DNA from 3 places in the Kitasatospora sp. NPDC053057 genome. Region 3 is predicted to be linked to each of the others. Evidence: predicted binding sites of a transcription regulator. Region 3 holds the regulator's gene; each other region holds the start of a gene.
What was found. Region 3 encodes HrcA, which represses chaperone genes, less so after heat shock. Its sites were predicted from a motif close to TTNGCACTCNGNNNNNCNGAGTGCNAA; they were not measured.
Positions count from the first base shown of each region.

Region 1: groES (co-chaperone GroES) is a predicted target of HrcA. The motif match lies at 2,962-2,988, and genes of this name have one in related genera.
Region 2: ACIG5E_RS16355 (FmdB family zinc ribbon protein) is a predicted target of HrcA. The motif match lies at 7,123-7,149, and genes of this name have one in related genera.

Region 1 is NZ_JBITZP010000020.1:101,097-110,777, forward strand. It holds gene tsaD (tRNA (adenosine(37)-N6)-threonylcarbamoyltransferase complex transferase subunit TsaD) at 1-489, shown strand, start outside; gene ACIG5E_RS22010 (hypothetical protein) at 486-746, shown strand; gene ACIG5E_RS22015 (polysaccharide deacetylase family protein) at 826-1,737, shown strand; gene ACIG5E_RS22020 (methyltransferase domain-containing protein) at 1,713-2,909, opposite strand; gene groES (co-chaperone GroES) at 3,130-3,435, shown strand; gene groL (chaperonin GroEL) at 3,570-5,198, shown strand; gene ACIG5E_RS22035 (LysR family transcriptional regulator) at 5,337-6,335, shown strand; gene ACIG5E_RS22040 (WhiB family transcriptional regulator) at 6,433-6,759, opposite strand; gene ACIG5E_RS22045 (response regulator transcription factor) at 7,322-7,933, shown strand; gene shbA (RNA polymerase sigma factor ShbA) at 8,269-8,985, shown strand; gene guaB (IMP dehydrogenase) at 9,258-9,681, shown strand, end outside.
Region 2 is NZ_JBITZP010000013.1:99,131-108,811, reverse strand. It holds gene ACIG5E_RS16380 (GGDEF domain-containing protein) at 1-158, opposite strand, end outside; gene ACIG5E_RS16375 (5-formyltetrahydrofolate cyclo-ligase) at 221-796, shown strand; gene ACIG5E_RS16370 (penicillin acylase family protein) at 857-3,577, opposite strand; gene ACIG5E_RS16365 (potassium/proton antiporter) at 3,851-5,335, shown strand; gene ACIG5E_RS16360 (MFS transporter) at 5,776-7,035, shown strand; gene ACIG5E_RS16355 (FmdB family zinc ribbon protein) at 7,161-7,499, shown strand; gene ACIG5E_RS16350 (hypothetical protein) at 7,790-8,062, shown strand; gene mscL (large conductance mechanosensitive channel protein MscL) at 8,093-8,509, shown strand; gene ACIG5E_RS16340 (hypothetical protein) at 8,578-8,841, opposite strand; gene ACIG5E_RS16335 (sigma-70 family RNA polymerase sigma factor) at 8,978-9,681, opposite strand, start outside.
Region 3 is NZ_JBITZP010000029.1:16,654-26,334, reverse strand. It holds gene ACIG5E_RS26740 (PDZ domain-containing protein) at 1-1,790, opposite strand, end outside; gene ACIG5E_RS26735 (16S rRNA (uracil(1498)-N(3))-methyltransferase) at 1,895-2,644, opposite strand; gene dnaJ (molecular chaperone DnaJ) at 2,737-3,876, opposite strand; gene hrcA (heat-inducible transcriptional repressor HrcA) at 3,950-4,984, opposite strand; gene htpX (zinc metalloprotease HtpX) at 5,251-6,171, shown strand; gene ACIG5E_RS26715 (hypothetical protein) at 6,204-6,791, shown strand; gene ACIG5E_RS26710 (hypothetical protein) at 6,820-7,305, opposite strand; gene ACIG5E_RS26705 (DUF3097 domain-containing protein) at 7,468-8,301, shown strand; gene ACIG5E_RS26700 (Uma2 family endonuclease) at 8,292-8,849, opposite strand; gene hemW (radical SAM family heme chaperone HemW) at 8,891-9,681, opposite strand, start outside.

The sequences.
Region 1 (9,681 bases), on a different contig from region 3:
GGGAAGAACGACCCCGAGTACGACTTCTCCTTCTCCGGTCTGAAGACCGCCGTCGCCCGCTGGGTGGAGGCCAAGCGCCGGGCCGGCGAGGAGGTACCGATCGCCGACGTCGCGGCCTCCTTCCAGGAGGCGGTCACCGATGTGCTCACCCGCAAGGCCGTCAAGGCCTGCAAGGACAACGGCGTCGACCACCTGATGATCGGCGGCGGCGTCGCGGCCAACTCCCGGCTGCGCGAGATGGCCCAGCAGCGCTGCGACCGGGCCGGCATCCGGCTGCGGGTGCCCCGGCCGGGCCTGTGCACCGACAACGGCGCGATGGTGGCGGCGCTGGGCTCCGAGATGGTGTGGCGCGACCGCGCCCCCTCCGCCTTCGACCTGTCGGCGGACTCCTCGCTGCCCGTCACCGACGTCCACGTGCCGGCTGCGGTGATCGAACACGGCGATCTCCACGGCCAGGCCTACGACGCCCTCGGCGGCGGCGCCGCGTGACCGTCGCCGCGATGTGGGAGGCCCGGGCGGCGGACGGCCGATCGGCTGAACTCGCGGCCTGGGTGCGGGAGTTCGCGCTGCCCGCGCTGCGCGGCGCGGCCGGGCTCGCCCGGACCGAACTGTTCTCCGCGCCCGGTGAGCGGGTGCTGCTGATCACCTGGTGGGACGGCGAGCCGGCACCGGTCGCCGACCCGCCGGCCGAGCTGCTCGGCCGCCCGGTGCACCGTTGGTCCTTCGTCAGCGAGCACGTCGAGTAGACGGTGGTCGGGAACCGCCGCGGCGGCCGCTACCGTGCATAGCTGAGAGAAAGCTGGACGGGACCGGGAGCGCGGTGCGGTGAACAGGGACGGGCGAAGCAGGACCAGGACGTACGTGGCGGGGGCGCTGGCCCTGCTGGCCTTCGCCACCGCCTGCGGCGACAACGGGGACGGCGGCGGCGCCGCACCCGGGACCAAGGCCGCGTCTGCGGCGCCCCAGCCGTCCGGCGGTGGCGGCACGCCGGGCGCCGCGGCCACCACGCCCGGCGCGGCCCCGGCCGAGGGCGACGCCGCGGCCTGGGCGAAGTGGAACCTCAAGCCGCTGACCCCGGCCCCCGCGCCGCCCGCCGACAAGCCCATCAAGCTCGAACGCACGGGCACCGTACCGGTGTTCAGCGACGTGAAGACCACCGACAAGGTCGTCTTCATCACCATCGACGACGGCGCCGAGAAGGACCCGAAGTTCGTCGAGATGCTGACCGACCTCAAGGTGCCGATCACGATGTTCCTGACCAAGGACATCGTCAAGAACGACTACGGCTACTTCAAGCCGCTCCAGGCGCTCGGCAACCACATCCAGAACCACACCGTCACCCACCCGGTGATGAGCAAGCTTCCGCCGGACAAGCAGAAGTCCGAGATCTGCGAGGACCAGGCCGCGCTCACCCAGCAGTACGGCACCGCCCCGCTGCTGTTCCGCCCGCCGTTCGGCGACGGCGCCAACACCCCGACGCTCAACAACTCGGTGCAGCAGTGCGGCCCGCGCGCGATCGTGCTCTGGCGCGAGTCGATGCAGATCCACGACATGCAGTACCAGGCGGGCGACAAGAAGCTGAAGCCCGGCGACATCATCCTGGCGCACTTCCGCGGCCCCAAGGAGCTCAAGGGCGCCACGATGACCCAGATGTTCGCGGACCTGCTCGCCCGGATCCAGGAGCAGGGCTTCTCGGTGGCCCGGCTGGACGACTACATCCAGCCGCCGGCCTCCTGAGGCGTCTGCACCGGCTGGCCCAGCATCATCAGCGGCCCGTTGTCGGTGCGGCTGAGGATCACCGTGACGGTGTTCGGCCCGGAGGGCTTGAGCTGACGGCGCAGCTCCTCCGGGGTGATCGCCATCCCGCGCTTCTTGATCACCACCGTGCCGACCCCGCGCTCGCGCAGCAGCGCCTTCAGCTTCTTGATGTGGAAGGGCAGCACGTCGGTGAGCTCGAAGGCGTGCGCGTACGGGGTGGCGATCAGCCGGTCCGAGGTCAGGTAGGCGATCTTCGGGTCGATCAGCCGGCCGCCGACCTGCTCGGCCACCTCGGCCACCAGGTGCGCCCGGATCACCGCGCCGTCCGGCTCGTACAGGTACCGCCCGACCGGGCCGGCCGGCGGGTCGGGCAGGTCGCCGCCGGTCAGGCTGGCGGCCTGCGGCAGCAGGGTGGCGCGGTGCGGGCGGGTCGCCCCGGTGCCGAACCAGAGCACCGCCTCCTTGACGTCCCCGTGGTCGGACACCCACTCCGCCTCGGCGTCCGCCGGGACGGCCTCGTGGGGGATGCCCGGGGCGACCTTCAGGGCGCCGATCGGGGTCCGCCGCCCGGCCTCGATCGCCCAGGAGAGCGGCGGCGCGTACGCCTCCGGGTCGAACACCCGGCCGCGCGAGGTGCGCCGGGCCGGGTCGGTGAACACCGCGTCGTAGCCGGTCACGTCCACCTCGGCGACGTCCGCGCAGACCACCTCGACCAGTTCGGCCAGACCCAGCGCGGCGGCGTTGGCCGCGGTGGCGGCGCAGGCCGCCGGGTCCTTGTCGACGGCCAGCACCCGGATCCCGGCCCGGGCCAGCGCCAGTACGTCCCCGCCGATGCCGCAGCACAGGTCCGCCAGCCGCCGTACGCCCAACTCGGCGAAGCGGCGCGCCCGCCACTCGGCCACGCTGCGCCGGGTGGACTGCTCGACCCCGTTGGGCGTGAAGTACATCAGGTCGGCGTCCGCCCCGAACTTCGCCCGCGCCCGCTGCCGCAGCCGCGCCTGCCCGAACGCCGCCGACACCAGCTCCGCCGGGTGCTCCCGCCGCAGCCGGGTGGCCAGCGCCAGCTCCTCCTCGGGAGCGAACTCGCGCAGCTCGGCGAGCAGGGCCTGACCCTGGGGTGTCAGCAGGGGCTGGAGGTTCTCGGTGTCCACGAGGTCATTCTGACCGGTCAGGGGAGGCAATCAGAGTCCGTCGGGCGCGCCGTTGGCACTCTGGTTGACTGAGTGCTAACCGCAGCCTATGGTCATCCTTGGCACTCCCCACTGGGGGAGTGCTAACGCGAAGACGTGTGTCTGACCCCCGCGACGGCAGGCCCGCAGGTTCGCCCCTACCCGTTAGAAAACCCCGTAATCTCCGAAGGGGAGCTCGGACGTGACCACCAGCAGCAAGGTTGCCATCAAGCCGCTCGAGGACCGCATCGTGGTCCAGCCGCTCGACGCCGAGACCACCACGGCCTCCGGCCTGGTTATCCCGGACACCGCCAAGGAGAAGCCCCAGGAGGGCGTCGTCCTGGCTGTCGGCCCGGGCCGCTTCGAGGACGGCCAGCGTCTGCCGCTCGACGTCGCCGTCGGTGACATCGTCCTGTACTCGAAGTACGGCGGCACCGAGGTGAAGTACCAGGGCGAGGAGTACCTCGTCCTCTCGGCTCGCGACGTTCTCGCCATCATCGAGAAGTAACGCGGCATCGAGAAGTAAGTCGTTCCGACCCGCCCCGGATCCGTGTCCCAAGTGACAGGGGCCCGGGGCGTGGTTGTTGGTTCACGTAGTTCGGCGGCCGGTGGGCCGGCCGCAGCCCCGAGGGAATAGGGAACATGGCGAAGATCCTGCAGTTCGACGAGGACGCCCGCCGCTCGCTGGAGCGCGGTGTCAACAAGCTGGCCGACACCGTCAAGGTGACCATCGGCCCCAAGGGCCGCAACGTCGTCATCGACAAGAAGTTCGGCGCCCCGACCATCACCAACGACGGTGTCACCATCGCCCGTGAGGTCGAGCTGGACGACCCGTACGAGAACCTTGGCGCGCAGCTCGTCAAGGAGGTCGCGACCAAGACCAACGACGTCGCGGGTGACGGCACCACCACCGCCACCGTGCTGGCCCAGGCCCTGGTCAACGAGGGTCTGCGCAACGTCGCCGCCGGTGCCGGCCCGGCCGCTCTGAAGAAGGGCATCGACAAGGCCGTCGCCGCCGTCTCCGAGCACCTGCTGTCCATCGCCCGCGAGATCGAGGGCAAGGACGACGTCGCCGCCGTCGCGTCCCTCTCCGCGCAGGACACCCAGGTCGGCGAGCTGATCGCCGAGGCGATCGACAAGGTCGGCAAGGACGGTGTCATCACCGTCGAGGAGTCGAACACCTTCGGCGTGGAGCTGGACTTCACCGAGGGCATGCAGTTCGACAAGGGCTACCTGTCGCCGTACTTCGTCACCGACGCGGAGCGTCAGGAGGCGGTCCTCGAGGACCCGTACATCCTGATCAACCAGGGCAAGATCTCCTCCATCCAGGAGCTGCTGCCGCTGCTGGAGAAGATCCTGCAGAGCGGTGCCTCCAAGCCGCTGCTGATCATCGCCGAGGACGTCGACGGCGAGGCGCTGTCGACCCTGGTCGTGAACAAGATCCGCGGCACCTTCAACGCCGTCGCCGTCAAGGCCCCGGGCTTCGGCGACCGCCGCAAGGCGATCCTCGGCGACCTGGCCGTCCTGACCGGCGGCACGGTCATCTCCGAGGAGGTCGGCCTCAAGCTCGACCAGGCCGGTCTGGACGTGCTGGGCACCGCCCGCCGCGTGACCATCACCAAGGACGACACCACCATCGTCGACGGTGCCGGTGACTCCGAGGCCGTGGCCGGCCGCGTCGCCCAGATCAAGGGCGAGATCGCCGCGACCGACTCCGACTGGGACCGCGAGAAGCTGCAGGAGCGCCTGGCCAAGCTGGCCGGCGGCGTCTGCGTCATCAAGGTCGGCGCCGCCACCGAGGTGGAGCTGAAGGAGCGCAAGCACCGCCTGGAGGACGCCATCTCGGCGACCCGCGCCGCGGTCGAGGAGGGCATCGTCGCCGGTGGTGGCGCCTCCCTGGTCCACGCCGCCAAGGTGCTGAACGACGGCCTGGGCCTGTCGGGTGACGAAGCCACCGGTGTCGCCGTGGTCCGCAAGGCGCTGCACGAGCCGCTGCGCTGGATCGCCCAGAACGCCGGCCTGGAGGGCTACGTCATCACCTCCAAGGTCTCCGAGCTGGAGGCCGGCCAGGGCTACAACGCGGCCACCGGCGAGTACGGCGACCTGGTGAAGGCCGGCGTCATCGACCCGGTCAAGGTCACCCGCTCCGCCCTGGAGAACGCCGCCTCGATCGCCTCCCTGCTCCTCACCACCGAGACCCTCGTGGTGGAGAAGAAGGAGGAGGAGGCCGAGGCCGGTCACTCGCACGGCGGCCACGGCCACTCGCACTGAGGCACCGACGCCTGACCGGAGGCCCGGTCCGCTCCCTCGGGGAGTCGGGCCGGGCCTCCGGCTGTCACTCACCCGCGCTTGAGGCTTCAGCTATCAGTAGAATTTTGCAGAATGCAAAGATTGCCTTATAACTGAGGCATGATCGAGGCCCGCCATCTGCGCGTCCTGCGTGCCGTCGCCCGCACCGGCTCCTTCTCCGCCGCCGCCCGCGAGCTGGGGTGTACGCAGCCTGCCATCAGCCAGCAGATGAAGGCCCTGGAGAAGTCGGTGGACACCCCGCTGGTGGTCCGCTCGGGCCGCGGGATGCAGCTCAGCGAGGCCGGGCGGGTCCTGCTCAAGCATGCCACCGGAATCCTGGCCGGGCTCTCCGCCGCCGAGGAGGAGGTCGCCGCGATCGCCGGGCTGCGGGCCGGACGGGTGCGGCTGGTCTCCTTCCCGACCGCGAGTTCCACCCTGGTGCCGCCCGCGGTCGCCCGCCTGCGGGACAGCCATCCGGGGGTGCGCGTGTCGCTGGTCGAGGCCGAGCCGCCGGAGTCGCTGGCGATGCTGCGCGGCGGCGAGTGCGAGATCGCGCTGGCCTTCCGCTACCCGCAGTCCGACGGTGCGACCGTGGTGCCGGCGCCCGCGCACGGCTCGCCGCGGGAGGCGCGGGCCGAGGCGAACCTGGAGGCGCAGCAGCTGTCGGCTGGCACCGACTGGTCCGATCTGGTGGTCACCCCGCTGCTGGACGATCCGCTGGTGGGCCTGCTGCCCGCCGGTCACCCGCTGGCCGGGCGGGGCGGGCCGGTGGGGCTGGCCGAGCTGGCGGGGGAGCAGTGGATCGCCGGCTGCCCGCAGTGCCGGGGGCACCTGGTGGAGCTGTGCGCGGGGGCGGGTTTCGAGCCCCGGATCGACTTCGCGACCGACGACTACCCGGCGGTGGTCGGCCTGGTGGCGGCCGGGCTCGGGGTGGCGGTGCTGCCCCGACTGGCTCTGCAGTCGGTGCGTCCTGACGGTGTGTCGACGGTGCCGGTGCGGACGGCCTCCGGGGTGCCGGCGGTGCGCCAGGTGGTGGCGCTGACCCTGCCGGACCTGGCCGAGGTCCCGGCCGTCGCGCTGATGCAGGAGCGGCTGGCGGGTGCGGCGGCCGACCGCTGACGGTCGGTGACCGGGGGCCTCGTGCCCCCGAATGGGGTGGCAGGGGCCTGAAGCGCCGCGAAGAAACGTTTCTCCACAGCGCACCGCGGAGGCGGGTCTAACGGTGCGCGACCGCCGGCGGGGCCAGCGGGACCTCCACCAGGCGGTGCCGCGAGCGGCCCAGCATCTCCTCGCGCTCGTCCTCCGTCATCCCGCCCCAGACGCCGTACGGCTCACGGACCGCCAGGGCGTGCGCGGCGCACTCCGCGATCACCGGACAGCGCATGCACACCTCCTTGGCGCTGGCCTCGCGCGAGCTGCGCGCCGCCCCGCGCTCGCCCTCGGGGTGGAAGAAGAGCGAGCTGTCCACGCCGCGGCAGGCTGCCGAGAGCTGCCAGTCCCAGAGGTCCGCGTTGGGACCGGGGAGACGGGAGAAATCTGCCATGGCTCATTCCCTTCAGAGGCGGTCGGCGGCGGCCGGGCTTTTCGGCGGGCTGCTGCCGAGCGGTGCCCGGCGGGGCGTCCCGCGCTGGTATGGACACCTGGAAATATGACTTAAGGCAACTCCATGGACAAGTCACCCACACACTGGCACAACAGTCAATGACCATACGAAAGCTATAAAAACGGGCAAAGTGGGCATGGGCTTTCGCTGGGCTCGGGCGTGGCAATCGGGTGGCCGAGGGGCGCGCGACACGCCGCACCGGTGTGCGGGTCGTACGCCGACCGCGCGCGAGCTGCGCAAAAGTGCGGCGTGTGCACCGCGATGCGGCTGATCGGTAATGGGTTGGCCACGTACAGTGGTGGAGATGCCCTGAAGGCCGTAACTCATTCGAGTGACGGTCGTTGGAAGTGCGGAGGCGGTTAGCGGGCGCCGGACGTCGGGAACGATCGCGGGCAAGTCGGGGCGATCAGGACGAAGTCTGTCGCCGATCGGCCGTGTCGGAGAGGTTCGTACCAGCCAGGAGGCTCAACGTGACGCGGATCAGCTGCGGAGGACGACGGTCATGACTTCCGTTCTCGTTTGCGACGATTCCCCGCTCGCCCGCGAGGCGCTTCGCCGCGCCGTCGCGACCGTACCCGGTGTGGACCGGGTCACCACCGCGACGAACGGGGAGGAGGTTCTCCGCCGCTGGGTGGCCGACCGCTCCGATCTCGTCCTGATGGACGTCCGGATGCCCGGCCTCGGCGGGGTCGAGACCGTCCGGCGGCTGCTGTCCGCCGACCCGGGCGCCCGGATCATCATGCTCACCGTCGCCGAGGACCTCGACGGCGTCGCGCTCGCGGTGGCCGCGGGTGCCCGCGGGTACCTGCACAAGGACGCCTCGCGCGCCGAACTGCGGGCCACCGTCACCCAGGCCCTCGCCGACCCGACCTGGCGGCTCGCCCCGCGCCGGCTGCGCAGCCCCGACATGGGCGCGGCGCCGACCCTGACGGCACGTGAGATCCAGGTGCTGGAGGGCATGAGCCACGGACGGAGCAACGCCGAGATCGGGCGCGAGCTGTTCCTGTCCGAGGACACCGTGAAGACCCACGCCCGACGGCTGTTCAAGAAGCTCGGGGCCTCCGACCGCGCGCACGCGGTGGCGCTGGGTTTCCGCTGGGGCCTGGTCCGCTGACCACCGGCGGCGCCGCCGGCTGCGGCGCGCCGCAGTCGAATTCCGGAGCGGGCGCCGCACAGGCGTGTGACGTTACGGTCCCGAGGTTGCACCATGGAGGAGTGGAGCACCTCGGGGACCAGCGGACAGGCACTGCGGCGAACCACGCAGCCGCAGGACACTCGGCGGACGGCGCGACGGACGGGACCACCCACGGCGGCGGGGCGGAAGGCGGAACGGTGCAGGAGGGGCCGGTGGTGCGCGGCACGCCGCACGGTGCCGCAGCGCATAACGTTCCGGTGCACAACTCCGGACGCGGTGCCGCGTTTTCCCGGCCGACCAGGCACCATGGACCGATGCGCGACGATGTCGCCGGTGCGGCCGGCCAGGCGGACCCGGGGGAGGCCGAGCCCTCCGACCCGGGCCACGATCCGTCGTACGCGGATTCCGGCGGCCCCGGTGCCGAAGCCGGCCCGGGCCGCCCGCCGGTGCTCGGCACGGGCGGCTCGCCCCTGGTGGGCGAACTGGTCGCGGCCGCCGTGCGCGGCGAGGGCCCGGCCATCGACGCGCTGCTCGCCTACGTCCACCCGCTCGCGCTGCGGTACTGCCGCGCCAAGCTGGTCCGGCTGCCCGGCGGGGCGCGGCACCACGTGGACGACGTGGCCCAGGAGGTCTGTGTCGCGGTGCTGTGCGCGCTGCCCCGGTACAAGGACCAGGGGCGGCCGTTCGAGGCCTTCGTCTACGGCATCGCCGCACACAAGATCGCCGACCTGCAGCGGGCCGCGATGCGCGGACCCGGCTCGACCGTGGTGCCGCAGGACGACCTGCCGGAGGTGCCGGACGAGGCGCTCGGCCCGGAGGAGCAGGCGCTGCTCAGCAGCGACGCGGCCTGGGCCAAGGAGCTGCTCTCCAACCTGCCGGCCCGTCAGCGCGAACTGGTGCTGCTGCGGGTGGCCGCCGGGCTGTCGGCGGAGGAGACCGGCGAGGTGCTCGGGATGTCGCCGGGGGCCGTCCGGGTGGCCCAGCACCGGGCGCTCAGCCGGCTGCGGGCGCTCGCGGAGGAGTCCTCCTGAGCGGAGGCGCAGGCCAGGGGGGTCCCGCCCGGGTGGAATGAGGGGGGCGGGGGTGGTTGTTGTCAAGGGCACACGAGGGCACATTCGCGGTGCCAGTACCATGGGGTATCGGCGCCTGGGCAGGTTGCCAAAGTTTCGCGGGTGCGCACGGGGTTCCTTTGGAGGTTCCTCCAGGCCACCCGGCTTTCGGCCGTCTGCGCGAGTGAGCGATCAACGCGCCCCTTCCCTCTGGGCGCGAGCGGATTAGGCCGGCCACGGAAGGTACTCCCCAAATGTCTTACAACGCCGCAGGCGTACCCGAGAAGTTCGCCATGCTCGGGCTCACGTTCGATGACGTCCTGCTGCTGCCCGGGGCCTCCGAGGTGCTGCCGAACCAGGTCGACACCTCCTCCCGGGTCTCCCGGAACGTCCGCGTCAACATCCCGCTGCTGTCCGCGGCGATGGACAAGGTCACCGAGGCGCGGATGGCCATCGCGATGGCCCGTCAGGGTGGCGTCGGCGTGCTGCACCGCAACCTGTCGGTCGAGGACCAGGCCAACCAGGTCGACCTGGTGAAGCGCTCCGAGTCCGGCATGGTCACCGACCCGATCACGGTCGGCCCGGACACCACGCTGGCCGAGGCCGACGCGCTGTGCGCCAAGTTCCGCATCTCCGGCGTGCCGATCGCCGACGAGGCCGGCAAGCTGCTCGGCATCG
Region 2 (9,681 bases), on a different contig from region 3:
CAACGTTCCTCCAGTTCGGCGATCCGGCCGTTGAGCCGCTCCCGGTCCTCGGCGGCCTCGGTCCGCTCCCGGCGCACGCGCAGGCCGAGCACGGTGGCGCCGGCCAGCGCGGGGGCGCTCAGCGCGGCCAGGGCGTGGACCAGCAACGGGGTGGACAATCGGGGCCGCCCTTTCGCGTGTCAGGCTCTGCGCGTCACGGTTTTCGGACGTGGAGGATCCGGTGCACAACGAGAAGAGCGACCTGAGGACACGGCTGTTGACGCGGCGCCGCGCACTCACCGCCGAGGGGCGCGCGGAGGCGGCTCACGCGCTGGCCGGACACGCCTGGGAGCTGGCCGCGCCCGGCTCCACGGTGGCCGCCTACGTCTCGGTGGGCGCGGAGCCCGGGACCAGGCCGCTGCTGGACGCGCTGCGGGAGAGCGGCGTGCGGGTGCTGCTGCCCGTGCTGCTGCCCGACAACGACCTGGACTGGGCCGAGTACGCGGGGCCGCAGGCGCTGGCCCCGGCCGGACGCGGGCTGCTGGAGCCGGTCGGGCCGCGACTCGGGCCGGAGGCCGTCACGGGGGCCTCGGTGGTGCTGCTGCCGGGCCTGGCGGTGGACCGGGGCGGACTGCGGCTGGGCCGGGGCGGCGGCAGCTACGACCGGGTGCTGGCCCGGCTGGGGCGGGCGGGGGTGCGGCCGGTGCTGGCCGTGCTGCTGTACGAGCACGAGCTGCTGGAGCGGGTGCCGGCCGAGCCGCACGACCTGCCGGTCGATCTGGCGGTCACGCCCTCGGGGGTGCGAGCGCTCGGCTGAGACGGCGGCGGCCCCGCCCCCTCGGAGGGGAGCTGGGCCGCTCTGGGTGCCGTACGGGCGTCAGCCGGTGGTGAGCACCAGCTTGTGCTTGGTGGCCTTCTCGACCGCGTCCGGCGTGAACGCCCAGGTCAGCAGCTTGCCCTTGAGCCAGAGATCGGTCTGGTCGTTGTAGTTCGCGTGGAAGGCGTGGCCGGATTCGCCGCCGACGTTGATCCAGCGCGAGGAGTCGAGGTCGTTCAGGTCGACCACCATCCGCATCGACGGGATCCAGTCCACCTGGTAGCCGGCCGCCGCGTTCCAGCCCGCCGCGTCGACCGCCGCCGAGCCGCCGGAGAGGCGGTACGGGCCGCGGTTGAGCAGCTTGTGGACGGCGCCGGAGGCGATCGAGGAGTTGTCGGTGCCGAGGGTCTGCTCACGCAGCTCCAGCTTGTGCAGGCGGCCCCAGCTCCAGGTGGAGATGTCCTTGCCGAGCAGCGAGGTCAGGTCCTGCCGGGCGTTCTTCATCGCCTCCTTGAGCAGGTTGTCCAGGCCCTTCTGCTCCTTGTGCTGGGAGTCGATGTACGTCCACCACGAGCTGTCGGGCTTGTCCAGCTGGGCGCGCACCACCTCGGTCCAGCGGTCGCCGCCGTCCGGCTGGGCCTTGCCCGGGTCGCGGGTGCCGCACTGGGTGACGATCTTGCTGGAGCTGTCCGGCTTGGTCGGATCGTCCTGCTGGCGCACCAGCAGGCAGTTGTCCTTGGCCCGGATGTCGGCCGGGAACTTCTGGCCGAAGGCGAGGATGAGCAGGTTGCGCCAGACGCCGTTGTAGTAGGCGGCGGCGGCCGAGTCGGCGTCCTGGTGGAAGTTCCAGTCCTTCAGAAGGTCCTGGGCCTGGCGCACGTACGGGTCGTCGATCTGCTGCTTGAGCAGCAGCGGGACCAGCGTCTTGGCCATGATGCTGGTGTTGTCCAGCTGCAGGGTCTGCATGTCGTCCGGCGAGATCTTGCCGTTGTTCTTGAGCAGGCCCTCGATCTGTTCGGTGATCTCCTTGGCCCGGGTGCCGTACTCCCAGTCCTTGGTGAGGTTGTACTTGTAGCCGGGGTCGACCACGGCCTGGTTGGCGGTGACGATGTAGCCGGAGGCCGGGTTGAAGCTGTACGGCAGGGCGGTGAAGGGGACCGGGTCCGGCTTCCACTGGTAGGACGAGTCCCAGCCCGGGGCGGGCATGGAGCCGTCGCCCTTGCCGCGCACCGGGATGACGCCCGGCGCCTGGTAGCCGATGTTCTTGGCGTCGGCGTAGATCAGGTTCTGCGCGGGGACGGCGAAGTCCTTGGCGGCGGCCCTGAAGTCGTCCCAGTTGCGGGCCTTGTCCAGCTCGAGGACGGCGTCCATGGTCTTGCCCGGGCTGAGCGCCGTCCACTGCAGGGCGACGCCGTAGCCGCCGGTGCCGCGGTCGGGGGCGGAGCTGCCGTTGGGGGCGTACTTGCCGACGTTCTGCTGCTCGGTGCTCTGGTCGGAGATGAGCGGGGCGCCGGTCTGGGTGGTGCGGACGGTGATGGTGCGGTCCTCGCCGCCGGCGACCTTGATGGTCTCCTTGCGGAGGTCGAACTTCACGTCCTTGCCGTCCACCTGGTAGGTGTCCGGGCCGGTCACCTTCTCCAGGTAGAGGTCGGTGACGTCGGCGCCGAGGTTGGTGAAGCCCCAGGCGATGTCCTTGTTGTGACCGATCACGACGCCCGGCATGCCGGCGAAGGTGAAGCCGGAGGCGTCGAACTGGCAGGCCGGCGAGGCGGTCCGGCAGTGCAGACCCATCTGGTACCAGACCGAGGGCAGGCCGGGGCCGAGGTGCGGGTCGTTGGCCAGCAGGGGCTTGCCGGTGGTGGTGTGCGAGCCGGCCACCACCCAGGAGTTGGAGCCGATGCCCTGGCCGGGGCGGCCGAGCAGCTGCGGCATCCCGTCGATCCGGTCGGTGAGGCCCTGGACCAGCGCCTTGGTGGTGGCGGCGCCCTGGGCGGTGCTGCCGCCGGAGGCCGTACCGGGCTGGGCGGAGCCGTCGGCCGGGCGGTAGGTGTCACCGCTGACGGTGCCGGTCTTCACGATCGTGCCGTTGCGGGAGTACGGGTACTCCGGGTACAGCTCGGCGATCTTGTCCGGGCCGAAGTCCTGGGCGAGCAGCGAGCGGTCGATCTCCTCCTGGAGGTTCCCGGAGAGGTTCCAGGCCATCGCCTTGAGCCAGGCCACCGAGTCCACCGGGGTCCACTGCTCGGGCTTGTAGCCGCTGTTGACGGCGCCGAGCATGGCGTACTCCAGCGAGGCCTTCTCCCCGCCGGGGTGCTCGGCGAGCCAGGCGTTCACGCCGTCCGCGTAGGCCTGCAGGTACTTCTTGGTCTCGGGCGACAGCTTGGTGTCGTACTCCTTCTGCGCCACCTGGCGCCAGCCCATGGTGCGGATGAAGGAGTCGGTGTCGACCTGGCTGTCGCCGAACATCTCGGAGAGCCGGCCCGCGGTGATGTGCCGGCGGACGTCCATCTCCCAGAAGCGGTCCTGGGCCTGGACGTAGCCCTGGGCGCGGAACAGGTCCTCGGAGGTGTCCGCGTACAGCTGCGGGATGCCGTTGGCGTCGCGCTTGACGTCGACCGGCGCGCTCAGGCCCGCCACCTTGACCGTGCCATCCACCTCCGGGAAGGACGCACGGACCGCGGTGACCCCGCGGTAGCCGCCGTAGCCGACGCCGGCCACCAGCAGCACGACCAGCACGATCACGATCAGACGGGCGCGCCGGAACTTCTTCGAGCGGGGCATCTGGGTCCTTGCGGTCCTGACTTCGGGGCGGGCGGGCGTGTCCAGGGCCTGGGGCCGTGACAGGGAACCACATTAGGCCGAGTCGGCGGAGCGCTGTGACCGGGGGACCAAACTAAAGATATGGCAAAATGTTAGACTGAGTAACGATCCGCAACAGGAGCATTGACGACTTCTTGGCGGACCGGTGCTCGACAGCACCCCTCTCTGTACACACGGAACACCCCTGCACCACCTGACACCCCGCCCGCCCATGCCTGCCCGAGGTGCCACTGCGTGAACGTCGCCCATCTGAACCAGCTCCTGCTCGAAGCCTCCGTGATCCTGCTCTTCGCGGTGGTCGCCGTCCGGTTCTCGACCCGATCAGGACTGCCCAGTCTGCTGATCTACCTCGGGATCGGCGTCGCACTGGGCCAGAACGGGATCGGCGTCACCTTCAACAACGCCGAACTGACCCAGGTGCTCGGCTACGCGGCACTCGTGGTGATCCTGGCCGAGGGCGGCCTCAAGACCAGCTGGCGCGAGGTCAGACCGGCGATGCCGGCGGCCACCGTACTGGCCACCGTCGGCGTCGGGATAAGCGTCTTCGTCACCGCGGCCGGCGCCCACTGGCTGGTCGGCCTGGACTGGCGGACCTCGCTGCTGCTCGGCGCGATCGTCTCCTCCACCGACGCCGCGGCCGTCTTCTCGGTGCTGCGGATGGTCCCGCTGCCTCACCGGCTCACCGGTCTGCTGGAGGCCGAGTCCGGCTTCAACGACGCGCCCGTGGTCATCCTGGTCGTCGCCTTCGCCTCCACCGGCGAACTGGACACCTGGTACGTGCTGCTCGGCACGATAGTCGCCGAGCTGGCGATCGGCGCGGCGGTCGGCCTGGCCGTCGGCAAGCTCGGCGCGTACGCGATCAAGCACGTCGCGCTGCCCTCCTCGGGCCTGTACCCGATCGCCGTGGTGGCGCTGACCGTGCTCGCCTACGCCGGCGGCTCGCTGCTGCACGGCTCCGGCTTCCTCGCCGTCTACATCAGCGCGGTGATCCTCGGGAACTCCAAGCTCCCGCACGGACCGGCCGTGCGCGGCTTCGCCGACGGGCTGGCCTGGATCGGGCAGATCGGCATGTTCGTGCTGCTCGGACTGCTCGCCGCGCCCGAGAGCATGGGCGACGCCGTGGTGCCCGCGCTGGTGATCGGCGGGGTGCTGGTCTTCCTGGCCCGGCCGCTGTCCGTGGTGCTCACGCTGACCCCGTTCAAGGTGCCCGGCCGCGAGCAGGCCCTGCTGAGCTGGGCCGGGCTGCGCGGCGCGGTGCCCATCGTGCTGGCCACCATCCCGGTGGTCTCCGGCGCCCACGAGGCCGAGGACGTGTTCAACATCGTCTTCATCCTGGTCGTCGTCTTCACCCTGCTCCAGGGGCCGACCCTGCCCTGGATGGCCAAGCGGCTGAAGATCGGCGAGGGCGCGATGGGCCAGGACCTCGACATCGAGTCCGCGCCGCTGGAGAAGCTGCGCGGGCACCTGCTGTCGATCACGCTCTCGCCGACCTCGCGGATGTCCGGCGTGGAGATCAGCGAGCTGCGGCTGCCCAAGGGGGCGGCGGTCACCCTGGTCGTGCGGGAGGGCAACTCCTTCGTGCCGGACAAGGCGACGATGCTGCGCGGCGGGGACGAGCTGCTGGTGGTCACCACGGACGAGGTGAGCGAGGCGGCGGAGCGGCGGCTGCGGGCCGTGGACAAGGGCGGCAAGCTGGCGGGGTGGCTGAACGCACGGTGACGGCCGGGGCTGCTCGGGCGGTGACGGCCGGATAGCTGAACGCACGGTGACGGCCGGGACTGCTGTGCCATGGGTGGCCTGGCGGAATCTACGCGCGTAACTGTATGCTGGTTCGACTACGCCGTATAACTACCGTTAGACCACCCCCAGCATCTGCCTGACGCAGAGTTGGCGCGACCGCTCGGCGGCCGCGGTCCGGCCCCGGCCCACCAGGCCCGGCCGGCCCGGTATCTACCCCGGTCGACGCGCGAGAGGACGACTCTCGGCGCCGTCGGGGCCACCCCATGCCCTGCCGCGCTACCAGGCAGCAGGAAGGACCGACCGTGACGGCCCGCCGAACGGTCGAGATCACCGCGGACTCCACGTCGCTCACCGCGGACAGCACCCCCGACAGCGCGACCACCCCCACGACCGCACCCGCCAAGGTCGGGTACGGCGCGCTGCTGCGCACGCCCGGTGCCTGGACGTTCCTGGCCCCCGCCTTCATCGCGCGGCTGCCCTACGCGATGCTCAGCATGGGCATCCTGCTGCTGGTCAAGGACACCCACGGCTCGTACGGCACCGCCGGCACCGTCACGGCGATCGCCGCCGTCGCGCAGGCCCTGATCGGCCCGCAGACCGGGCGGCTCGCCGACCGGTACGGGCAGGCCGCCGTCCTGGTCCCGACCGTCGCGGTGCACGCGGCCTCGGTCGGCCTGCTGATCGCGCTGGCGCTCGGCCACGCGCCGGCCTGGTGCCTGTTCCTGGCCGCCGTTCCGGCCGGCGCGAGCGTCCCGCAGATCGGCGCGATGGTCCGGGCGCGCTGGATCGCCACCATCGGCGCCGAGGGTGCCTCCGCCCACTCGGCGGCCAAGGTGAGCACCGCGTTCGCCTTCGAGTCCGTGACGGACGAGTTCACCTTCGTGATCGGCCCCATCCTGGCCGCCAAGATCGCCACCTCGGTCAGTCCGTCCACCGCGCTGATCACGGAGGCCGCGCTGACCTTCGTCGGCGGACTGGTCTTCGCCGCCCAGCGCCGCACCGCACCGGCCCGGACCGCCCCGCAGCCCGGAACGCGACGCGCCTCCGCGCTGACCTCGCCCGGCGTCCGGCTGCTGGCCGGCGTGATCCTCGGGGTGGGGGCCGTGTTCGGCGGGATGCAGGTCTCGGTGAACGCCTTCGCCGACTCGGTCGGCCAGCACGACGCCGCCGGCACCGTGTACGGGATCTTCGCGGGCGGCTCGATGGTGGCGGGCGTGCTCTACGGCGTCATCGCCTGGCGGCGGGCCGTCCAGCACCGGATGGTCATCAGCTACGCGCTGCTGGTGGTCGGCTGCTCGACGCTGTGGGCGATGCCCAACCTGGTCACGCTGTCGATCGCCGGGCTGGTCTGCGGCCTGGCCATCGCCCCGACCCTCATCAGTGGCTACACCCTGGTCGAGACCCTGGTCGAGGACGGGGCCAAGACCGAGGCGTTCACCTGGCTGACCGGCGCCATCGGCCTGGGCCTGGCCGTCGGCTCGATGGTGGCCGGGCGACTGATCGACGGCCACGGTCCGTCCGCCGGGTTCCTGGTGCCGCTGGTCGGCGCGGGCCTCGGGCTGGTCGCGCTGGTGTCGATGCGGCACCTGCTGGTCGCACCGAGCCGGACCAGCCAGGTGGTGGCGGGGTCCGCCGAGCGGGCCGGCGCGGGGCAGCTGGTCGGCGCGGCCAAGGGCTGAGCGAGCGGTCGAACGCGGCCCGTACCGGCTCATCTCACACCGGATTCGCTGGACTGATCCAACGGAATACCGCATCATTGACCATCGTTAGCACTCATCAGGCGAGAGTGCCAGGAGGAAGACAAGTGCCCACGTACCAGTACCAGTGCACCGAGTGCGGCAGCGGCCTGGAGGCGGTGCAGAAGTTCACCGACGAGGCGCTGACCACGTGCCCCGACTGCCAGGGACGGCTCCGCAAGGTCTTCTCGGCCGTGGGTGTCGTGTTCAAGGGCTCGGGCTTCTACCGGACCGACAGCCGCTCGTCCTCCAGCAGCTCGGTGGGCGCGGGTTCGTCCGCCGGATCCTCGACGTCGTCGTCGACGTCGGGTTCGTCCGGCTCGTCGAGCACTTCGGGCTCGTCCGGTTCGTCGAGCTCGTCCAACTCGTCCAGCTCGTCCAGCAGCCCGGCTCCGGCCGCGAGCTGAGCTCGGCTCCCGGGGCTCCCGGGAGCTCCTGAGGCTTCACGGGAAGGCCCGTCGGCCCCGCTTCGCGCGGGGGCGGCGGGCCTTTTCGCGTTGCTCTTCGTGCTCTCGCGCGTCGTCCGTCAGTTTTCGGAGGTCGGACTCACTCGTGTGAGTGTACGAAGTTGTCCACAGGGGCGGGGTTGTCCACAGGCTGTGGGAATCGGCTTTCCGGCGGCGGCGGGAGCGAGCATCGTGTGGGTCACCGAGCGGTGACCGACCGCATGGTGACCGACCGAATCCGGAGGTGCCCGATGACGACCATGAGCCTGTCCGTTCCGCTGCCCGCGCCCACCGTGCCGCCCCGGCAGGAGGTGCCGAGCTTCCCGCCGATCCGGCGTGGGTGCGGCGGGTGGCACCGCTGGCGCCGGGCCGTCCGACGGCGGGCCGGGGTGCCCGCGCTGGTGCTGCTCGCGGTGGCCGCGGCGCTCGCGTTCGGGCCCGCACGGGCCGCGCTGCCGCCGTCCTCGGGGGGCGCGGTGGGCCGTACGGGTTGTCAATCCGGGCTTCCGGAAGATCACCCGTAACCGTGGAACGACTTCGTCGTTCGAGGCGGCATGAAAGGCTTCAAGGAATTCCTGCTGCGTGGAAATGTCGTCGAACTCGCCGTCGCCGTCGTCATCGGCGCGGCCTTCACCAACATCGTCAACGCCTTCGTCAAGGGCGTGATCAATCCGATCGTCGGTGTGTTCGGGACGAAGGACCTGGCGTCCTACAGTTCCTGCCTCAAGGGGCCCTGCGAGGTGAGCGGCACCGGTGAGGTCACGTCCGGAATCCTCATCCTGTGGGGGTCGGTGCTCAGCGCCGCCCTGCAGTTCCTGATCACCGCCGCCGTCGTCTACTTCGTCCTGATCGTGCCGATGAACCGGATGGCGGCCAGGCGCAAGAGCGTCGCCGAGGAGGCGGCCGAGGCCGAGGCCAAGGAGGTCCAACTGCTGACCGAGATCCGCGACGCGCTGCTCACGGCGCGCTGATCCCCGGTTCCGGTCCCCGTTCCCTAGTCCCCCGTTCCCTAGTCCCTCGCTCCCTAGCCCCTCGCTCCCTAGCCCCCGTGGTGCGGCGGGCGCTGGCTCAGGTACCAGTCCAGCCCCCGCCCACCGCTCTCCCCAGCCCCGGGTCGGTCGCCCCAGCCGGCGTCGGTGTCGTCCCGGGACTGCTGGTCCAGCGGGTCGCGGAAGACCAGGCGGGCCTTGACCTTGGCCGAGGCCGCGTCCTGACCGCCCTCGGCCTTCGGCTGCCGCTGGTCCTGCTCCTCCTGCCCCTGCTCTCCCTGCCCTTGCCCCTGTTCCTGTCGTTGCTCGCTCACTCTGTCCACTCCCCTGCCGATCCCCTGTTCACGGTCTGACCTGTCCCTCCAGCCTAAGAGGCCCGCGACGCGCCACGGGCCCTGGTGCGGAGCGCTCCGCACCAGGGCCCGGGTGGTCGACCTCGGCCGTCAACCGTCAGGCGGCTTCGAAGCCCGCGTGGTCGGCGATCTTCTTCAGTTCGGCCAGGGCGTGCTTCTCGATCTGGCGGATCCGCTCGCGAGTGAGGCCGTGCTGCTTGCCCACCTCGGTGAGGGTGCGCTCGCGGCCGTCCTCCATGCCGTAGCGGGAGCGGATGATCGAGGCCGTGCGGTCGTCCAGCCGCCCGATCAGGTCGTCCAGCTCCTCGCGGCGGAGCATGACCATCACGGCGTCCTCGGGGGACGTCGCCCCGGTGTCCTCCACCAGGTCGCCGAACTGGGTCTCGCCCTCGTCGTCGACCGACATGTTGAGGCTGACCGGGTCCCGCGCCCAGTCCAGCACGTCCTTGATCCGGGCCTCGGTGGTGTCCAGCTCGGCCGCGATCTCGGCCGGCTCCGCCTCGCGGCCCAGCTCCTTGGACTTCTCGCGCTGCACCCGGCGGATCCGGCCGAGCTCCTCGACCAGGTGCACGGGCAGCCGGATCGTGCGGGACTGGTCGGCGATCGAGCGGGTGATCGCCTGCCGGATCCACCACGTCGCGTAGGTGGAGAACTTGAAGCCCTTGGCGTAGTCGAACTTCTCGACGGCGCGCACCAGGCCGGCATTGCCCTCCTGGATGAGGTCCAGCAGCGGCAGCCCGCTGCGCGGGTAGCGGCGGGCGACCGCCACGACCAGACGGAGGTTCGAGCGGATGAAGACGT
Region 3 (9,681 bases):
CCGAGCAGCGGGGAACGGGTCCACAGCACGCCGTCCTTGGCGGCGCGCAGCCGGCCGAAACGGCCGCCCTCGACCGGGAAGGGCACGATCCGGTCGGCGAGGCCGTCCAGGTCGACCCTGGTCACCGGCAGGGCGTCGGTCTCGCCGTCCTCCTTCTTGCCGCGCGGCTCGTCCTCCTCCCCGCCGAGCGGGCGCCCGGCCCGCTGCGGCCCGAACGGCGAGGGCGTGTCGGCGGCCAGCGTGATCAGGTACGGGCGGCAGCCGCCCGGGAAGGCCATGTCGAAGCCGTGCGAGTCGTACACCGGGTCGAAGTTGCGCACCGACAGGAAGGCCAGGTGGCGGCCGTCCGCGGTGAAGGCCGGCGAGGTGTCGAAGAAGCGCGGCTGGGTGGCCTCGCTGACGGTGCGGGTGGCCAGGTCGGCCAGCACGATGTGGCGCAGCGAGTACGGGCCGAGGCCGTGCACCGGGCGGGACCAGGCCAGCCAGGCCGAATCCGGGCTGAAGGTCAGCCCGCTGACCTCGCCGTCCCGGCTGCGGGCCAGCTCGTGCACGGCGCCGTCGGCGAGCGCCACCAGCAGCACCCGGCCGTCGTGCACGCCGAGCGCGGCCTGCCGGCCGTCCGGGGAGACGGTCAGCGAGTTGACCCGGCCGAGCCGCCCGGCCGCCAGCCGGCGGCGCGCGGCGCCGTCCACGGCGGGCGCGAACTCCAGCGCGTCCTCGCCCTCGGCGTCCGAGACCCACAGCACGCCCTGGGCGCCGTCCTCCCCCGGCACCACCCGGGCCAGCCGCCCGCGCACGCCCGGCGTCTCGTCCAGCACCCGGGCCGGGCCCTCCCGGTGGGTCAGCCAGTGCACGCTGCCGCGCACCACCACGGCGGAGGCCCGGCCGGTGCGGTCGGGGGCGGCGGTCTCCAGCCAGTGCCCGGCGTGGACCGGGCGGGGGCGCCGGCCGGCGCGCGGGCCGGCCAGCCGGACGTCCAGGCGGCGGGGCGCGGCACCCTCCAGGTCGTCCAGCAGCCAGAGGTCGCCGGCCCGGTGGAAGACCACCCGGGTGCCGTCGGTGCTGGCGTTGCGGGCGTAGAAGCCGTCCGGGTCTGTGCTGTGGCGGCGCAGGTCGGAGCCGTCCGGGCGGCTGGAGTACAGCTCACCGACGCCCTCGTGGTCGGACAGGAACCCGATCCGCTCGCCGACCCACAGCGGCGAGCCGAGCTGACCGTCCAACTCCTCGTGGATCCGGACGAATTCGTCCCGGCCGAGCCACAACTTGCCCGCCCGGCCGCCCCGGTAGCGCTTCCACCAGGCCGGCTCGCGGTTGTTGGCACTGACCAGCAGCACCCGGTCGCCGTCCGGCTCGAAGGCCAGCCCGCCGACCAGCCCGTACGGCAGCCGCTGCGGCTCGCCGCCGTCCAGCGGCACGGCGTACGCGTGGGTGCGGCGCAGGGTGGCCTCGCCCGCGGTGGTGGCGGCGATGGGGCGCCCGTCCGCCGTCCAGCCGTGCACCTGGGTCTGCTGACTGCCCCAGTACGTCAGCCGCCTCGACGGACCGCCGTCCACCGGCACCACGTGCACCTCGGGGGCGCCGTCCCGGGTGGAGGTGAAGGCGATGTGCCGCCCGTCCGGGGAGAACCTGGGGTGGTGCACCGGCAGGTGATCGGCCGTCAGCCGCCAGGCCCGGCCGCCGTCCAGCGGGGCGAGCCACAGGTCGTCCTCGGCGACGAAGGCGGCCAGCTCACCGTGCAGATGGGGGTGGCGCAGATAGGCGCCCGCGGTGGTGCTCAGGGAGTCCGTCACCCGGTCAGCGTAAGCAGGTGCGGGTACGAGCCGCTCCGTTTTCCCGAGACTCCCGGCGGGCGCACGGGGAGCGCGGACGGGCCCTGAGGCGCGTCCGACAAGCCCTACGCCCAGCGGCCGGTGCGCCCCAGCAGCAGCGCCCCGGCGGCCACCCCGGCGGTCGAGGTGCGCAGCACCGAGGGGCCCAGCCGGTACGGCTTGGCGCCCGCCTCGGCGAAGGCGGCCAGCTCCTCCGGGGAGACCCCGCCCTCCGGGCCGACCACCAGCACGATGTCCCCGCCGGCGGGCAGCGCGGTCTGCGCGAGCGGCTCGGCACCCTCCTCGTGCAGCACGGCGGCGAGGGCGGCCCCGGCGAGCAGCGGCGCCAGCTGCCGGGTGGTCATCGGTTCGCGCACCTCGGGGAAGCGCAGCCGACGGGACTGCTTGCCCGCCTCCCGGGCGGTGGCCCGCCACTTGGCGAGCGCCTTGGCGCCGCGCTCGCCCTTCCACTGGGTGATGCACCGGGAGGCGGCCCACGGGATCACCACGTCCACGCCGACCTCGGTCATGGTCTCCACGGCCAGCTCGCCGCGGTCGCCCTTGGGCAGCGCCTGGACGACCACGATCCGCGGCGCCGGCTCCGGCTCCCGCCGCACGGCGTCCACCGTGACGTCGATGGCGTCCTTGCCCAGTACCTCGGCGACGGTGCCGTCCACGCCCAGGCCCAGCCCGTCCGCCAGGGTCACCGCCTCGCCGGCCGTCAGCCGCTTCACCGCCGCCGCGTGCCGCCCCTCGGCGCCGTCGAGCCGCACCACGGTCCCGGGCGCGGCGGCGGCGATCCGCTCGGTCTCGACGACGAAGACGGGCGCGGTCATGACGAGGACCTTTCCAGGAGGGGCCTGCGGCCGAATGGGGACAACACGGAAGGGGTGCCGGGGAACTGCCCCCGGCACCCCTTCCCGGACGACTACCGGCCGTTGAAGGCGTCCTTCAGGCGCGAGAACAGGCCCTGCTGGCCCGGCGCGAACTGGCCGGACGGCCGCTCCTCGCCGCGCAGTATGGAGAGCCGGCGCAGCAGCTCCTCCTGCTCGGGGTCGAGCTTGGTGGGCGTCTGCACCTCGACATGCACTATCAGGTCACCCCGGCCGCCCCCGCGCAGGTGGGTGATGCCCCGGCCGTGCAGCGGGATCGACTGGCCGGACTGGGTGCCGGGCCGGATGTCGACCTCCTCCAGCCCGTCCAGGGTCTGCAGCGGCACCTGGGTGCCGAGCGCGGCGGCCGTCATCGGGATGGTGACGGTGCAGTGCAGGTCGTCCCCGCGCCGCTGGAAGACGCTGTGGCTGGTCTCGGCGATCTCGACGTACAGGTCGCCGGCCGGGCCGCCGCCGGGGCCGACCTCGCCCTCGCCGGCCAGCTGGATCCGGGTGCCGTTGTCCACACCGGCCGGGATCTTGACCGTCAGGGTGCGGCGGGCCCGCACCCGGCCGTCGCCCGCGCACTCGGGGCACGGGGTCGGCACGACGGTGCCGAAGCCCTGGCACTGCGGGCACGGGCGGGAGGTCATGACCTGGCCCAGGAAGGACCGGGTGACCTGGGAGACCTCGCCCTTGCCGCGGCACATGTCGCAGGTCTGGGCGGAGGTGCCGGGGGCCGCGCCCTCGCCGTTGCACGTGGTGCAGGTGACGGCGGTGTCGACCTGGAGTTCCTTGGTGGTGCCGAAGGCGGCCTCCTCCAGGGTGATCTCCAGCCGGATCATGGCGTCCTGGCCGCGGCGGGTGCGCGAGCGCGGGCCGCGCTGGCCGGCCGCGGCGCCGAAGAAGGCGTCCATGATGTCGGAGAAGCCGAAGCCCGCCGCGCCGGCGCCGAAGCCGCCCGCGCCACCGCCGCCGGGCGACAGCGGGTCGCCGCCGAGGTCGTAGACCTGGCGCTTCTGCGGATCGGAGAGCACCTCGTAGGCGGCGTTGATCTCCTTGAACCGCTCCTGCGTCTTCGGGTCCGGGTTGACGTCCGGGTGCAGTTCGCGTGCCAGGCGCCGGAACGCCTTCTTGATCTCGTCCTGCCCCGCATCCCGTCGGACGCCGAGTACCGCGTAGTAGTCCGTGGCCACCAAATGCTCCGCTTGTTCCGCCTGTAGTAGTGCGACTGGACACCGCCGCCGGACTTCCGACGGCGGTTGCTTGCTACGACTCGGCCAGGATCTGCCCCACGTACCGTGCCACCGCTCGCACCGCCCCCATTGTGCCCGGGTAGTCCATCCGGGTCGGACCGATCACGCCCAGTTTCGCCACGCTCTCGTCGCCCGAACCGTAGCCGACCGAAACGACCGAGGTGGAATTCAGCCCTTCGTACGCGTTCTCCCGCCCGATCCGGACCGTCATCGCGGCGTCCGCGGTCTCACCCAGGAGGCGGAGCAGGACGACCTGCTCCTCCAGGGCCTCCAGCACCGGCTGGATGGTGAGCGGGAAGTCGTGCCCGAAGCGGGTCAGGTTGGCCGTGCCGGCCAGCATGATCCGCTCCTCGTTCTGTTCGGCGAGCGCCTCGAACAGCGTCGCCAGGACAGTACTGACGGTCGGCCGGTCGACCTGCTCGAAGATCCCCGGCAGCTCCTCCAGCAGTCCCGGGACGTCCGGAAGCCGCTGGCCGGCCGCCCGCGCGTTGATCCGCGCCCGCAGGTCCGCCAGGACCGTCTCGCCGACCGTGCCCGGGCAGTCGATCATCCGCTGCTCGACCCGGCCGGTGTTGGTGATCAGCACCAGCATCACCTTGGCCGGGGCGAGCGCCACCAGCTCGATGTGCCGGACGGTGGAGCGGGTGAGCGAGGGGTACTGCACCACGGCGACCTGCCGGGTCAGCTGGGCGAGCAGCCGCACCGTGCGCCTGACCACGTCGTCCAGGTCGACGGCGCCGTCCAGGAAGTGCCGGATCGCCCGGCGCTCCGGGGAGCTCATCGGCTTGATCTCGGCGAGCTTGTCGACGAACAGCCGGTAGCCCTTGTCGGTGGGGATGCGCCCGGCGCTGGTGTGCGGCTGGTGGATGTACCCCTCCTCCTCCAGCGCCGCCATGTCGTTGCGGACCGTGGCCGGGGACACCCCGAGGTTGTGCCGCTCCACCAGGGCCTTGGAGCCGACCGGCTCCTCGGTGCCCACGTAGTCCTGGACGATCGCGCGCAGCACGGCGAGCTTGCGGTCGTCCAGCTGGCGGACCTCACCGGCCATGGGGCACGCACCTCCGTCTTCGCACGTTGTCCGTCTGTGATGCTGCGAGCCGCTCCTCGGAGGGCCCGACCTTGGCACTCTGCGCACACGAGTGCCAAAACCGTACCTGCCAGTGTACGGCCCGGGTCCTACCGCAGGAACGGCCCGGCCAGGGTGATCCTGCCCGCAGTTCCGGACGGCCACCACGACACTCCGCGTGCGGGGGTGGTGCCCCGGGGCCGTCCGGGTGGCAGCATCGAAAGCGACGGCGAACGGAGGAGCAAGAGATGTCGAGCTCGGGCCAGCACACCCGTTTCGCGCCCGACCGCGGCCTGACCGGCCGCATGGTCGCGACGATGTTCGTGATCGGGCTGCTGTACGTCGGTTTCACGGGCCTGCTGATCGCGCTGCTGCGCGGGGCCTGGCCGCTGATCGTGCTGATCTCCGGCGGGCTGTTCGTGGCCCAGTTCTGGTTCAGCGACAAGATCACCGAGCGGGCCATGGGCGCCCGGCCGGTGACCGAGGAGCAGTACCCCCAGCTGCACGGCACCATCGACCGGCTCTGCGCCCTGGCCGACATGCCCAAGCCCCGCGTGGCGGTCGCCGACAACGACATGCCCAACGCCTTCGCCACCGGCCGCAACCCGCAGAACGCCGTGGTGTGCGTGACCACCGGCCTGTTGCGCCGGCTCGAACCGGAGGAACTGGAGGGCGTCCTGGCGCACGAGCTGTCGCACGTCGCCCACCGGGACGTCGCGGTGATGACCATCGCCGGCTTCCTCGGCGTGCTCGCCGGGGCGATGACCCGGATCGCCATGTACGGCGGGTTCATGGGCGGCGGCCGCAACAACAACGACCAGAACGCGGCCATCGCGGCGCTGATCATCCCGCTGGTGTCGATGGTCGTCTACGCCATCAGCTTCCTGCTCACCCGGCTGCTCTCCCGCTACCGCGAGCTGGCCGCCGACCGGGCCGCCGCCCAGCTCACCGGACGGCCCAGCGCCCTGGCCTCCGCCCTCACCAAGGTGACCGGGCAGATCTCCGCCATCCCCACCGAGGACCTGCGCAAGTCGCAGCCCTACAACGCCTTCTACTTCGCCCCCGCGCTGAACGCCAAGGAGACCGCCTCCCAGCTGCTCTCCACCCACCCGACGCTGGAGAAGCGACTGGCCCAGCTGGCGAAGATCTCCGAGCAGCTCGGCCGCTGACCCGTTACGACCCCGTTCACGAAAGGACCCCCGTGGGATTCCTGGACGCCCTGTTCGGCCGCACCAAGCCCGTCAAGCCCGACCTCGACCAGCTGTTCGGTGTGCCGTCCGCCGCACTCACCCTGGAGGCCGCGGCCGGGTTCCTGCCCACCGGGCTCGGCTCGGTCTGCTTCGCTGCCGTCGAGGGCGCGTCCTTCGTCCAGGTGGAGCAGCAGGTCCGGGCGCTGCTGGACGCCGACACCGAGCGCGGCGGCGTCCCGGTGGAGGCCTCCAAGGACGGCTACGGCTACTCCTGGCTGCTCGCCCGGCACACCCCCCAGGAACTGCCGGAACTGGTGAACGACCTGCACGCGGTCAACAGCGAGCTGGAGGCGAACGGCTTCGGCCCGCAGCTGCTCTGCTCGCTGGTCGGCTTCCGCAATCCGGAGGGGCAGTCGCTGGCCCTGGTCTACCTCTACAAGCGCGGCACCTTCTACCCGGTGTGTAAACAGCCTGGCCAGGAGAAACGGAACAACCCTCTGGAGATCGAGATCTCCAACCTCCTCAAGAATGATCTTCGGATCGAGCCGGACCTGTCCCGCTGGTTCCCCGTCTGGGGCGCCCCGGGCATGGAGGAGTGAGAGCTGTGATCAGCGATGCCTCAGCTCCTCAGACGGTTCCTGGAACTTGGTGAGGACAGGGCCCGGCGTCAGGACCGAAGGTCGACCGGACCGGCCATGGCGGAAACTCCTGGGACGGTTGCCCGGCGGCAAGAGCGTTCCATCGATCGGCCCAGGGCTGTGCCATCTCCGGGCAGCACCACACGCGGCCCCAGTTCCAGTAACCGCCTTCTTCCCGTACCTTCTGCACCGCAGGGCTGTAGACGGCCTTGACCCGGAAGTTCTCCAGGTGCCGTCGGAAGAGGACCATGGAGATCTGCCGCCTGCGACCCCCACGGTGGATCCCGATCACCTGGAGCCGATCGTCCTCGTCCTGGTAGCGGGGCGGAAGCACCCGGAGCTTCGCTCCGGGCGGGAAGTGCTTGAGGCCGGACTGGACCTCCTCTCCGCCGGGTCCATGGGTGGTCAGGCGCGCCACGTTGGCGATGACGCACCACTCAATGGGTTGACTGGTCTTCTCTTCGGTCTCTGTCACGCCGAGCAGTGTGCACCGGTCGAGCCAGTTGGCGAACAGGAATTATGTTGTGCGCAATGTGGCGCGCCGTGTCCGTGTACAAGGGTCGAGTGAGGGCACGTTCTACCCCTTCGCCCCGATGCCCGGCGGCGTCTCTGACGGCCCGTCCGTATAGTCGCCTCCATGCGCAGCCACCAGTACGGACCCGACCTCACCCCGCCGTGGAAGAAGCAGCAGCCGGCACCCGAGGTGGCCGCCGAGCGGGACCTGGTGGTCGAGGAGGCGGCCACCGGTTTCTGCGGGGCGGTGGTGCGCTGCGAGAAGACCGCGGAGGGCTTCACCGTCACTCTGGAGGACCGTTTCGGCAAGCACCGGGTGTTCCCGATGGTGCCGCGCGGCTTCCTGCTGGAGGGCCGAGTGGTGACCCTGGTCCGCCCGACCGGCCCCGCCCCCGCCCGTACGCCGGGCCGCACCGCCTCCGGCTCCGTCGCCGTCCCCGGCGCCCGCGCCCGGGTCGCCCGCGAGTCCCGCATCTACGTCGAGGGCCGGCACGACGCCGAACTGGTCGAACGGGTCTGGGGCGACGACCTGCGGATCGAGGGCGTCGTCGTCGAGTACCTCCAGGGCATCGACGACCTCCCCGCGATCGTCGCCGGCTTCGCCCCCGGCCCCGGCCGCCGCCTCGGTGTCCTGGTCGACCACCTGCTCCCGGGAACGAAGGAACACCGCATCGCCGCCCAGGTCACCGGCGAGAACGTCCTGATCGTCGGCCACCCCTACATCGACATCTGGCAGGCCGTGAAGCCCTCCAGCGTCGGCATCCCCGCCTGGCCCGCCGTCCCCCGCGGCGAGGACTGGAAGGAGGGCACCTGCCGCCGCCTCGGCTGGCCGACGGACACCCCGGCGGCCTGGAAGCACATCCTGTCGAAGGTGAACTCCTATAAGGACCTGGAGCCCGAACTCCTCGCGAAGGTCGAGGAGTTGATCGACTTCACCGCCCTGCCCGGTCAGGAGTAGGTCTGGAACTCCGAGGTGTCCAGGGCGATGTCAAGCAGGTCGACATGAATCGGGTCACCGAACTTGGTGGTCCGCTCGGACCAGTACACCGGGGTACCCGAAGGCGTGTCAGTGGTCAGATCCGTGAGGAGCACGCACACGCCCTTGAGCGGATCGACGATGAGGTACGCCGGAATCCCGCCTTGGGCGTACATCTCACGCTTGGTCCGGTAGTCCCGGTGCACGCTGGTCTTGGAGACCACCTCCACCACCAAGGTCACCGCGGAGGCGGACAGCAGACGGCCCGCCTCCGGGACGACACCGCGCTCGAACACGACCAGATCCGGTTGGGGTTCGCTGGCCTCGCCGGAGATGATCAGATCCTGGGTCTGAAGCGCCCGCCACCGGGCGTACGGGGTCTGGTGCTGAATCGCGGAAACGATGAGGTTGTGGACCATGTCAGGCCCGGCCATCATCACGATTTCCCCCCTGATGAGTTCGGCCTTGACGCCTTCCGGAACCTCCAGGTTCTCGAAGATCCCGGTCATCCGATCATCGATGGCGGTCATCGCACGCTCCCTCCGACGGCTGACACCCACGTTAACGAATGTCAGTCCACCAGGTCACGTACAACAGCGTCCGCCAGCAGCCGCCCCTGGAGGGTGAGGACGGCGCGGCCGGCCTCGTAGGGTTCGGGGGCGAGGAGGCCGTCGACGAGGGCCTTGGCGGCAGCCTCGCGACCCGCCCGGGCCAGCAGGTCGAGCGGGACGCCCTCGACCAGGCGCAGTTCCAGCAGGATGCGCTCGACCCGGCGGTCCTCGTCGCTCAGGACCTCGCGGCCGAGCGCCGGGGTGCGGCCCTCGGCGAGGGCCTGGGCGTAGGCGGCGGGGTGCTTGGCGTTCCACCAGCGGACGCCGCCGACGTGGCTGTGGGCGCCGGGGCCGGCGCCCCACCAGTCGGCGCCGGTCCAGTAGAGCTCGTTGTGGCGGCAGCGGCCCTCGGGGGTGGTGGCCCAGTTGGAGACCTCGTACCAGCTGTAGCCGGCCGCGCCGAGCGCCTGCTCGGCGATGAGGTAGCGGTCGGCGTGCACGTCGTCGTCGATCATCGGCAGTTCGCCGCGCTTGACCCGGGCGGCCAGCTTGGTGCCGTCCTCGACGATCAGGGAGTACGCGGAGACGTGGTCCGGCCCGGCGCCGATCGCGGCGTCCAGGGAGGCCCGCCAGTCGTCGTCGGACTCGCCGGGGGTGCCGTAGATCAGGTCGAGGTTGACGTGCTCGAAGCCGGCCGCGCGGGCCTCGGCGACGCAGGCCTCGGGGCGGCCGGGGGTGTGGTGGCGGTCGAGCAGCTGGAGGACGTGCGGGCGGGCGCTCTGCATGCCGAAGGAGATCCGGTTGTAGCCGC